DNA from 2 places in the Paenibacillus tritici genome. Region 2 is predicted to be linked to the other one. Evidence: riboswitches for the same ligand, from Rfam matches in the RefSeq annotation. Region 2 holds a riboswitch; the other holds the start of a gene.

Region 1 (5,619 bases), 3.6 Mb from region 2:
CCGTCAATATCCGTAAAGCCGTATTTCTCCGCCAGGTCGCCTACTCTCTGGGGAATCCCCGTTATGGTCATCACTTCAGGATCAGCAGCGAGCGCGGCGGCTGCGCGTCCGACATAGGCTGTAGATTCGGTAGTCTGAAGCCCCTCCTTCTCCTGCCAGTGCGCTTCGTCTGTACCGAAGCTCTCCAGGACCAGCTCCGTCCGCATCCAGCCCGGAGACAGGGGAATCACCGCGATGCTATCCGCAGCCAGTTCAATGGATAACCCGTAGGCCATACGCACCAGCGCATTTTTGGACAGATCATAATAGAAGTTCCCCGTGTACTTGTACTCATCCCAGAAGGTGGTATGAAGAATCAGCCCCGTCCCTGCCCTTTGGCTGCGCATCAGCGGGATAGCGTAATAATTGGTCATCAGCTGTGCCCTGACACCTGCAGTGAACATGTTGTCCCAATGCTCAGGAGCCTGCTCCCAGAACGGGTCGTTCAGGATGGGCAGGTTATTACCTCCCCAGACGTTGTTGACCAGAATATCCAGTCTGCCCTGCTCTGCAGCAATCTGTCTGATGGCCGCCTCTGTCTCACCATCCTTCGTATGGTCACAGCGAATCGCTGCACCCGACCCGCCTGAACGCTGAATTTCGTCCAGCACACCTGCAAGAGTCCGCTCGCCAGCCCCCTGGGGTGTGCCGGCATTCCTGCCCGTAATATATACATAGGCGCCTGCTTCGGCCAGTTCCAGCGCGATCCCCCTGCCTGCCCCTCTGCTCCCTCCGGTTACTAGTGCGATTTTGCCCTGAAGATTAGTCATATGATTCGCTCCTCTCACTTGCTTCATTTCGTAATCATTATTAATATATACCTTATATATGACAACAACTGACATATATAATGAATCTATTCAGGAGGCAACCCATGAGAGCTGACCGTTTATTATCTATTCTGCTGCTGTTGCAGAGCCGCGGGAAAATCAGCTCCAGGGAGCTGGCGCAGACTCTGGAGGTATCCGAACGGACGATCTTCCGGGATATGGAGGCCCTTAGCTTCTCCGGCATTCCGGTTCTGGCTGAACGCGGCCGTGAAGGCGGCTGGAAGCTGGCAGAAGGCTACCGGACCTCCCTGACCGGCATGAACCCCAAAGAGATTGCAGCGCTTCTCCTGCCCGCTGATCCGGCGATTCTGCGGGCTCTGGGAATCCAGGAGGAATTCTCCTCGGCTGCCCGCAAGCTGCAGGCTGCCGCTACGAGACAGCTGGTCACTCCCTTCAGCTTCCTCAGCCAGCGGATTCATATCGACGGTGCGGGCTGGCATCCTTGCGGGTACGGTCGCTTCCTCTCTGCGTGAGGCTGCAGCATTATATGATTTCTTACAATAGACCAATTGCACTATTATCCCCTATAATATTACAATACACATCATTATTATTTAGGGGGAACTTACCATTATGGACTGGATGAACAAGCTGCCGTTGAAACAAAAGATTGTTACCGGCTGTTACCTGGTTGCCGCTCTATTCGCTGTCCCGGTGTTAATTACGCTGATTATCATGGACAGGCTGCTCATCGGCATCATTCTCGTGGCGATCCTGGCCGCACTGACTTACCCGCTTGCACGCTTCATTGAGAGAACGCTTACATCTTCGTTCGAGGACATTTCCAATGTGACGCACACGATTGCCAAAGGTGACTTCACCAGCCGTGCCGACGAGAGCGGCTCCATGGGAGACATCAGCCGTTCGTTCAACACCATGATTGATAAATTAAAAAAAATCCTCACCGACGCCTCCCAGATTACCCGCCAGGTGATGGATGCCAGCCGCGGGATTGAAGACAAGAATCAGAACCTGAAGTTTGTAATGGCACAGGTGGCCTCCTCCTCTAATGAGCTGGCACTGGGCGCCAATGAAATCTCAACCGATATCGCCGAGATGACAGAATCCATCAAGGATATTGAAACCAAAGTCTCCAACTATACCAATTCCACCAAAGAAATGAACAAACGCTCCGTACATACGCTGGAATTGGTCGAAAAGGGTCGGCAATCGGTAGATACTCAGGCAGAAGGCATGCGGAAGAATATTCAGGCTACCCAAAAGGTGGCGGATACCATTGAAGCCCTCTCCCAGAATGCCCGCGGGATTACGATGATTACCAAGACGATCACCGAGATTGCGGAACAGACCAATCTATTGTCGCTGAATGCTTCGATTGAAGCAGCCCGTGCAGGCGAGCATGGCCGCGGCTTCGCTGTAGTAGCCCAGGAGGTCCGCAAGCTGGCTGAGGAATCAACCGCTTCGACCAAAGAAGTATTCGGACTGGTCCGCAGCATTGAGGCGGATATCAAGCAGGCCATTGATAACATCGCTATCAACGAAGAGGTTGTTCAGGTACAGAATGAGATGATTACGGAGACGGCCCATATCTTTGCTCAGATCGTACATAGTGTCCAATACATAACCGAGCAGATCTCCTCCTTCTCAGCAGAGAGTGACCTCATGCTGGAGAGCGCACTTAAGATCTCCGGGGCGATTGAGAATATCTCAGCCATTACCCAGGAGACGGCCGCAGGCACGGAAGAGGTATCCGCAGCGATGAATGAACAGATTCACGCCCTGCAATCCGTAGCCGACGAGACGGAGAAGATGACCTCAGCGGTGTTCAATCTGCAAAAAACAATTCATATTTTCAAATTCTAGCATTCCCGAAGAGAGGCACGCCTGCAGAATTTTTTGCGGGAGGTGTCTCTTTTTTCAACAAAATAAAAGATTGTTATGTAATATTCACAAATTGTTGAAATTGTGCATAAGGCCTAAAATACAGCTTTGCACTTCTTTACAATTGATGCTTTATAACCAGATTCCGGCTGTTCATTCGTTTTTCAAGCGTTGTAATTCTTAAGACCTATTGGAGAATACTTCAGCCCTGTAATTCTAAACTATCCATGTCTCTTAGCAGCAATAGACGGATGCAATAAGTCTTTGGACTCAACCCGTACAATTTCAGCGGTTATTGCCTATTTGCATTTTAAGACTTTAGTCTTCCAGACGTACCCATTTTCAAAAGTTTGAAAATCTAAATATTTATCGGTTTTTTGATCTGAATATTCGTCAAATTCCGAGTTTCTTCTCCCAGGGGTTATTGACAAAAGCAGAGCGAGGAATATATTGTAAAGGAAAATTCTCCATTCATTGATTTATAACAACATACCGGGCAAAATTCTCCGAAAGGGAATGACGCAAAGCCATGGATCTACAGTCTCATTTCTATTAGGTGAGATCATGACTGCCAGGTTGCTGAAAAACTGTGAACGCCTGATTTTTGCGTTTTTTATGGTGCTTCGTGCAACAGACCTGTGCTCCTACTTTGAGTACAGGTTTTCTATTGCTGGCATAAACAAATAACAACTTGCGGGGTGGATGTTCTGAAGACAGTTGCAGATTTTATGGCGGAAGCATTACGTAATCTAGGAGTAACCCATTCTTTTGGAATCATAGGCAAATCTATTTGCCCCATCGCTTTGAAACTGGTTGACTATGGTATTGAGTTTATTCCCGGCCGGCATGAGGCGAGCTCGGGTTTTGAAGCCGGCGGTTATGCGCTAAAAACCGGCAGTCTCGGGGTTGCCTTCGGCACCTCCGGTCCGGGCGGAACGAATCTGCTTACCGCAGCAGCACACGCCAAGGCCAATAATCTCCCGGTCCTCTTTATTACCGGGCATCAATCCATTAAGGAGCTAGGCATTCCCCAATGCCAGGACTCCACTTCCTATCTGGCGGATTTGGCTGAAATGTTCAGACCCGCCACCCTCTTCAGCAAGCTGGTTGAACGCGGCGACCATTTCAGCACCATTTTCAATCATGCCCTGTCGATCGCCCTCGGTGACCGCAAAGGCCCCGTCCATCTGTGTATGCCGTTTGATGTCCAGACAGAGCGGCTTGAAGAATGCCGGATTGTTCTGCCGGAACGCAGTAAGCTCGTAAGCTATCAGAACTATGAACGGATTACTTCAGCGATCAATGCTTCAACCAGACCGCTCATCATTGCCGGCAAGGGGGTCAACCGCTCCGGCGCACATCAGGAATTAGTTCAATTCGCCGAGACCTTCAACATTCCTGTGGTTACCTCTCCCGGAGGCAAAGGGGCGATTGCTTATGATCATCCGCTCTACCATGGTCCGGTCGGAGTAGGAGGCTCTACACACGGGGATGAGCTCATGAACAACAGCGATCTGTTTATCGTCATGGGTTCCCGTCTCAGCGATATGACCATCTGTAATCTGAAGCCGGAGAATCACCCGCAGCAGTTAATCCAGTTCGATGTAGATCCGACCTTTGTCGGCAAAATCCTCACCTCACCGACCCTCGCTGTCGGCGGGGATGTACGGGACAACCTGGCGCTATATCTTCAGCTGGTGGACCCCTCAGCGGTAACCAGACATGAATTAGCGGTTCCTAACGATTACAATGATGAGCTGCCCGTGCTGACAGGACTCTCGCTGGCTTCGGTATTGAGCACGATGAGCGATTTGATTCCTTACAACAGCAGCGTGTTTGTTGATGACGGCAGCCATGGCTTCAATGCTGTGAAATGGTTCAATGTGAAGAAGCCCGGCAGTTTTATCTTCGATGCCTACTTTGCCTGTATGGGCAACTCCATTGGCATGGCGATCGGTGCCAAGGTTGCCGCTCCGGAGGAGACAGTCTTCTGCATTACCGGGGACGGCTGTTTTATGATGCTCGGAACTGAAATAAACACAGCTGTTTGCAAGGACATTCCGGTTATTTTCATCGTTGTGAACAATATGCAGTTGGATATGGCCCTCAAAGGGATGGAGAAAACAACCGGCAGAATTGATGGTACGATCTTCGAGGTCCCGGTAGATGCCGTGAAGTTCGCCGAGTCTCTTGGTGCAGCCGGCTTCCGCTGTGAGACTCAGGTCGAGTTCGCCGCTGCGATTAGCGAGGCTGTCGCCCTTAACCGGGTAGCCGTGATCGAGCTGCTGACCGACCGTGATGAAATGCCTCCTACGGCCCATCGCACACTGGATCTCACATAAGCCGTAGTATCATACAGAAGTCCTTAACTTACTATCAGGAGGCAGACGCGTGAACAAGAACATGAACAGCGGACTTGAACATTTCTCTAATCTTTCAGGGGATTATGGGGCCAAAGCCCTAGCACCAATCAAAGAGCATTTTCCGGAATTAGCCGAGTATATCATGGGCAATGCCTATGGTGATATTTTTCAGCGGACCACTATCGGATCGGATTGGAAAGAGATTGCTGTGATCTCTTCGCTGATTACGATGGGTCAGTATGAACAGCTCGGAGTGCATTATGTAATGGCGCTGCGGGTAGGCATGACCGTTGAGCAGATCAAAGGCGTGCTGCTTCATCTCGTCCCTTGTGTGGGGGCTCCACGGGTGATTTCAGCCTTCAATGTCCTGCTGGAGACCCTGGAGGAAGTGAGATAATCATCTGCACGATTTTACAAATTTCGACTTTCAGGTTGCACATTTAAGAATTATCTGGCAATGTTTTTAGGGTATCACCACTTACAATTAGGGAGAGATAAACAACATGGGACAATTTATTTTGAAGACTGACACTGCGAAGAAAGTA
Region 2 (5,619 bases):
CAAGGCTAAGCTTATATTCTATATTATGGAGGCGATTGTCATGCGGAAGTTATCCTATCTGATTATACTTGCTGGGGTTCTGATTATGCTCTATCCCAAAGGAAGCGAGTGGTACAATGACCGTCAGCAGCAGAAGCTGCTGGAAGAGGCTGAACAGGCCTACAGTGAAATCGTTCCTTCAGCTACGGCCCCTGCCGGCACGGATCTTAGCAAGCCTTATGCGGAGGTGACCCAGCTGCTGGCTGAAGAATCGGCTGCCGAAGAGCCGGTGCCCTCTGCCACCCCTGACATTGAAGTCGGAGGTAAGATAACCGCCATTATTGAAATCGACAAGATTGATCTGAAGCTGCCTGTCCTGGAGGGTGCCACCAAGAATAATATGAAGCATGCTGCAGCGCATATGAAGGAGACGGCTCCAATCGGCGCGGTGGGCAATGCAGCTATTGCGGCACATAGATCCAGAACTGCAGGGAGATTGTTTAACAGGCTGAATGAAGTCGGCGAGGGGGATACCATTACCATTATTACAAGCGGCCACGAATACAAGTATGTAGTCTATGGTGTATCCATTGTTGAGCCGACCGATGTATCTGTGCTGAAGGGGAAGGATGATGATAAAATTCTAACCCTCATTACCTGTGATCCGCTCGTAGATCCGACCCATAGGCTTATCATCCATGCGAAATTAACCTGACTCTCATAGGATAAGGCGGAGAAAAGGTAGAGAAACATAAAATTTTAGCATATTTTTGTAGTAATCTAGCAATTTAGGTCTTGATAATAGATAGAGATATGGTAAGATATAACTATCAAAGCTAATACACGATAAACGGCAAACCTATCGAAAGGTAGGGACGCAAAGCTACAGGGCCTTCCCGTCATGGATGGCAGCCAGTTACCGAATGAAGAGGCTTTTTTTGTTTGTTCATAATCGGAATCTCTTGTTTTATGGTGGAAGATTGGACAGATAAAGCTTATACGATAACGGCAAACCTATCGAAAGGTAGGGACGCAAAGCTAAAGGGCCTTCCCGTCAGGATGGCAGCCAGCTACCGAAAGGGGTTTTATCCAATGAAAAAGGTTTATTTAATGTTGGTTACACTTTTTGTAATTGTCACTTCCGTGCAGACAGGCACTGCTCAGGCTGCTAACGCCGATGCAAGCTGGTTGAATGTAGGACAGCTGGATCAGGGAGTTATCGGAGTTTCGTACGAGGTTCCTAAGGACAAGAAGATGAAGCTCATGATCACCAAGGATAACAACAGCTACACTTACAACTTATACACTTCCAAGCCGAACGAGACCTTCCCGCTGCAACAAGGAAATGGTTCATATAAGATTTCCGTACTGGAGAACACGATTGGCAACAAATACAAAGTTCTATCTTCCGAAACCGTATCCCTCTCCATGAGTAATGCTAATGCCGTATATTTGAGCTCCGTACAGAATGTGAAGTGGAGTTCTTCCGATAAATCCGTTCAAAAAGCAGCACAGCTTACAAAGGGTCTGACATCAGACGGAGATAAAGTTAAAGCCATCTATAACTACATCGTAGCCAATGTGAAATATGATTACTCCCTGGCTAATAGTGTTACAACCGATTATATTCCGAACAACGATAATACACTGGCTACTAATAAAGGGATCTGCTACGATTATGCATCCTTGTTTGCCACTATGCTTCGCAGCGAAGGTATTCCAACCAAACTGGTTATGGGGAATACAAGCTATGTAACCTCGTACCATGCTTGGAACGAAGTGTTCCTGGACGGCAAATGGGTAACGATTGATACTACAGTGGATGCCGGTCTTGGTAAGAACAGTGCTTCAACAGGTCTGATCAAAGCAGCTAGCAAATATACTGCAGCGAAATTCTACTAAGAATAGACGCTGTAATCTAATAGTATCTTCAGAGAACACCCCGCTTAGACATTGAGCGGGGTTTTTGTTTGAGATAAAGGTTGCTTTTTCATAGAGAGATAGGTTATTATAAATAAGCGTTGTTGGAGCGGTGCGGATTTAGAGAAATTACTTGAATAAGTCATTTCAAAATAAAGCTTGCATTACTCGAACGAACGTGATATATTATAAGAGTTGCTGGTGACGCGGTAAGCGGCGCTGACAACGAGCTTGATCTTTGAAAACTGAACAACGAGTGAGTATCGGAAATCACGAAAGTGAATTCCAAAAAGAGAATGTAAATTCTCGTCAGATGTTTCAAAATGAGCAATCGCTCTTTCTAAATACCAATTTGGAGAGTTTGATCCTGGCTCAGGACGAACGCTGGCGGCATGCCTAATACATGCAAGTCGAGCGGAGTTATGAAGGAGCTTGCTCCGGATTAACTTAGCGGCGGACGGGTGAGTAACACGTAGGCAACCTGCCCTCAAGACTGGGATAACTACCGGAAACGGTAGCTAATACCGGATAATTTCTTTCCTCTCCTGAAGAGAGAATGAAAGGCGGAGCAATCTGCCGCTTGGGGATGGGCCTGCGGCGCATTAGCTAGTTGGTGGGGTAACGGCTCACCAAGGCGACGATGCGTAGCCGACCTGAGAGGGTGAACGGCCACACTGGGACTGAGACACGGCCCAGACTCCTACGGGAGGCAGCAGTAGGGAATCTTCCGCAATGGGCGCAAGCCTGACGGAGCAATGCCGCGTGAGTGATGAAGGTTTTCGGATCGTAAAGCTCTGTTGCCAGGGAAGAACGTCCGGTAGAGTAACTGCTGCCGGAGTGACGGTACCTGAGAAGAAAGCCCCGGCTAACTACGTGCCAGCAGCCGCGGTAATACGTAGGGGGCAAGCGTTGTCCGGAATTATTGGGCGTAAAGCGCGCGCAGGCGGTTATTTAAGTCTGGTGTTTAAACCTTGGGCTCAACCTGAGGTCGCACTGGAAACTGGGTAACTTGAGTACAGAAGAGGAAAGTGGAATTCCACGTGTAGCGGTGAAATGCGTAGATATGTGGAGGAACACCAGTGGCGAAGGCGACTTTCTGGGCTGTAACTGACGCTGAGGCGCGAAAGCGTGGGGAGCAAACAGGATTAGATACCCTGGTAGTCCACGCCGTAAACGATGAGTGCTAGGTGTTAGGGGTTTCGATACCCTTGGTGCCGAAGTTAACACAGTAAGCACTCCGCCTGGGGAGTACGGTCGCAAGACTGAAACTCAAAGGAATTGACGGGGACCCGCACAAGCAGTGGAGTATGTGGTTTAATTCGAAGCAACGCGAAGAACCTTACCAGGTCTTGACATCCCGATGAAAGCATTAGAGATAGTGCCCCTCTTCGGAGCATCGGAGACAGGTGGTGCATGGTTGTCGTCAGCTCGTGTCGTGAGATGTTGGGTTAAGTCCCGCAACGAGCGCAACCCTTGACTTTAGTTGCCAGCAGGTGAAGCTGGGCACTCTAGAGTGACTGCCGGTGACAAACCGGAGGAAGGTGGGGATGACGTCAAATCATCATGCCCCTTATGACCTGGGCTACACACGTACTACAATGGCCGGTACAACGGGAAGCGAAACCGCGAGGTGGAGCCAATCCCAGCAAAGCCGGTCTCAGTTCGGATTGCAGGCTGCAACTCGCCTGCATGAAGTCGGAATTGCTAGTAATCGCGGATCAGCATGCCGCGGTGAATACGTTCCCGGGTCTTGTACACACCGCCCGTCACACCACGAGAGTTTACAACACCCGAAGTCGGTGGGGTAACCCGCAAGGGAGCCAGCCGCCGAAGGTGGGGTAGATGATTGGGGTGAAGTCGTAACAAGGTAGCCGTATCGGAAGGTGCGGCTGGATCACCTCCTTTCTATGGAGAATCGTTTCCTGCAACGGAAACATTCAAATCGGAAGCTTAGCTTCCAAAACTCAGGTTTAGGCCTGTTACTCACTCGTTGGTCAGTTTTGAGAGTTTAAGCTCTCATCTTTACCTTGATCCTTGAAAACTGGATACCGAAACGAATTTGCGTTTTAGAACATTCCTTTAAGCTGAACTTGTGTAAACAAGTTTTGAAGTTTTTAGTGAAGCTGAAAGCGAAGGTTTTCGATTGTGCAGCGACCTTTGGCTTTGAATGTGTTGGTGAATGGAGCAATCCATGAGCAGCATTCAAAACAAGATGAGCAAGCAAACGAAAGACCGGAGCGTTGGTTAAGCTAATAAGAGCACACGGAGGATGCCTAGGCGCCAGGAGCCGACGAAGGACGTGGCGAACAACGAAACTGCCTCGGGGAGCTGTAAGCAAGCTTTGATCCGGGGGTGTCCGAATGGGGAAACCCAGCTGTGGTAATTCGCAGTTACTCGTATCTGAATACATAGGATACGCAGAGGCAGACCAGGGGAACTGAAACATCTAAGTACCCTGAGGAAGAGAAAACAATAGTGATTCCGTCAGTAGCGGCGAGCGAACGCGGAACAGCCTAAACCAAGGGGCTTGCCCCTTGGGGTTGTGGGACGTCTCACATGGAGTTACAAAGGAATATGGTAGGTGAAGAGGTCTGGAAAGGCCCGCGATAGAGGTAAAAGCCCTGTAGCCTAAACTGTGTTCTCTCCGAGACGGATCCCGAGTAGTGCGGGGCACGTGAAACCCCGTATGAATCCAGCAGGACCATCTGCTAAGGCTAAATACTACCTGGCGACCGATAGTGAAACAGTACCGTGAGGGAAAGGTGAAAAGCACCCCGGAAGGGGAGTGAAATAGAACCTGAAACCGTGTGCTTACAAAAAGTCAGAGCCCGATCTATGGGTGATGGCGTGCCTTTTGTAGAATGAACCGGCGAGTTACGTTTAACATGCAAGGTTAAGGTGAGAAGCCGGAGCCGCAGCGAAAGCGAGTCTGAATAGGGCGATTGAGTATGTGGACGTAGACCCGAAACCGTGTGATCTACCCCTGTCCAGGGTGAAGGTGCGGTAACACGCACTGGAGGCCCGAACCCACGCATGTTGAAAAATGCGGGGATGAGGTGGGGGTAGCGGAGAAATTCCAATCGAACTCGGAGATAGCTGGTTCTCCCCGAAATAGCTTTAGGGCTAGCCTCGGTGAATGGAGTGGTGGAGGTAGAGCACTGATTGGGTGCGGGGCCCGCAAGGGTTACCAAGCTCAGTCAAACTCCGAATGCCATTTACTTCTTGCCGGGAGTCAGACAGTGAGTGCTAAGATCCATTGTCAAAAGGGAAACAGCCCAGACCATCAGCTAAGGTCCCCAAGTGTGTGTTAAGTGGGAAAGGATGTGGAGTTGCACAGACAACCAGGATGTTGGCTTAGAAGCAGCCACCATTGAAAGAGTGCGTAATAGCTCACTGGTCGAGTGACTCTGCGCCGAAAATGTAACGGGGCTAAACACACCACCGAAGCTATGGCTAGATACGTATGTATCTGGGGTAGGGGAGCGTTGTATGTGGGTTGAAGGTGTACCGTAAGGAGCGCTGGACAGCATACAAGTGAGAATGCCGGTATGAGTAACGAAAAGATCAGTGAGAATCTGATCCGCCGAAAGCCCAAGGTTTCCTGAGGAAGGCTCGTCCGCTCAGGGTAAGTCGGGACCTAAGGCGAGGCCGACAGGCGTAGTCGAAGGACAACAGTTTGAAATTACTGTACCACCGTAATCCGCTATGAGCGATGGGGTG

Evidence for each region. Region 2 has a riboswitch for cyclic di-GMP ahead of KDC22_RS03210 (transglutaminase-like domain-containing protein). Riboswitches for the same ligand answer to the same signal wherever they lie in the genome.
Region 1: it holds a riboswitch for cyclic di-GMP, as region 2 does, so the genes downstream of both, KDC22_RS21085 (thiamine pyrophosphate-binding protein) here and KDC22_RS03210 (transglutaminase-like domain-containing protein) in region 2, are expected to answer to the same signal.

What each region holds. Positions count from the first base shown of each region.
Region 1 covers NZ_CP073365.1:4,850,520-4,856,138, forward strand. Annotated here, with positions in the region: gene KDC22_RS21070 (SDR family NAD(P)-dependent oxidoreductase) at 1-809, opposite strand, end outside; gene KDC22_RS21075 (helix-turn-helix transcriptional regulator) at 914-1,342, shown strand; gene KDC22_RS21080 (methyl-accepting chemotaxis protein) at 1,443-2,693, shown strand; cyclic di-GMP riboswitch class I at 3,197-3,295, shown strand; gene KDC22_RS21085 (thiamine pyrophosphate-binding protein) at 3,410-5,053, shown strand; gene KDC22_RS21090 (carboxymuconolactone decarboxylase family protein) at 5,103-5,471, shown strand; gene KDC22_RS21095 (hypothetical protein) at 5,578-5,619, shown strand, end outside.
Region 2 covers NZ_CP073365.1:723,820-729,438, forward strand. Annotated here, with positions in the region: gene KDC22_RS03205 (class D sortase) at 41-694, shown strand; cyclic di-GMP riboswitch class I at 822-903, shown strand; cyclic di-GMP riboswitch class I at 977-1,057, shown strand; gene KDC22_RS03210 (transglutaminase-like domain-containing protein) at 1,072-1,881, shown strand; rRNA gene KDC22_RS03215 (16S ribosomal RNA) at 2,249-3,804, shown strand; rRNA gene KDC22_RS03220 (23S ribosomal RNA) at 4,142-5,619, shown strand, end outside.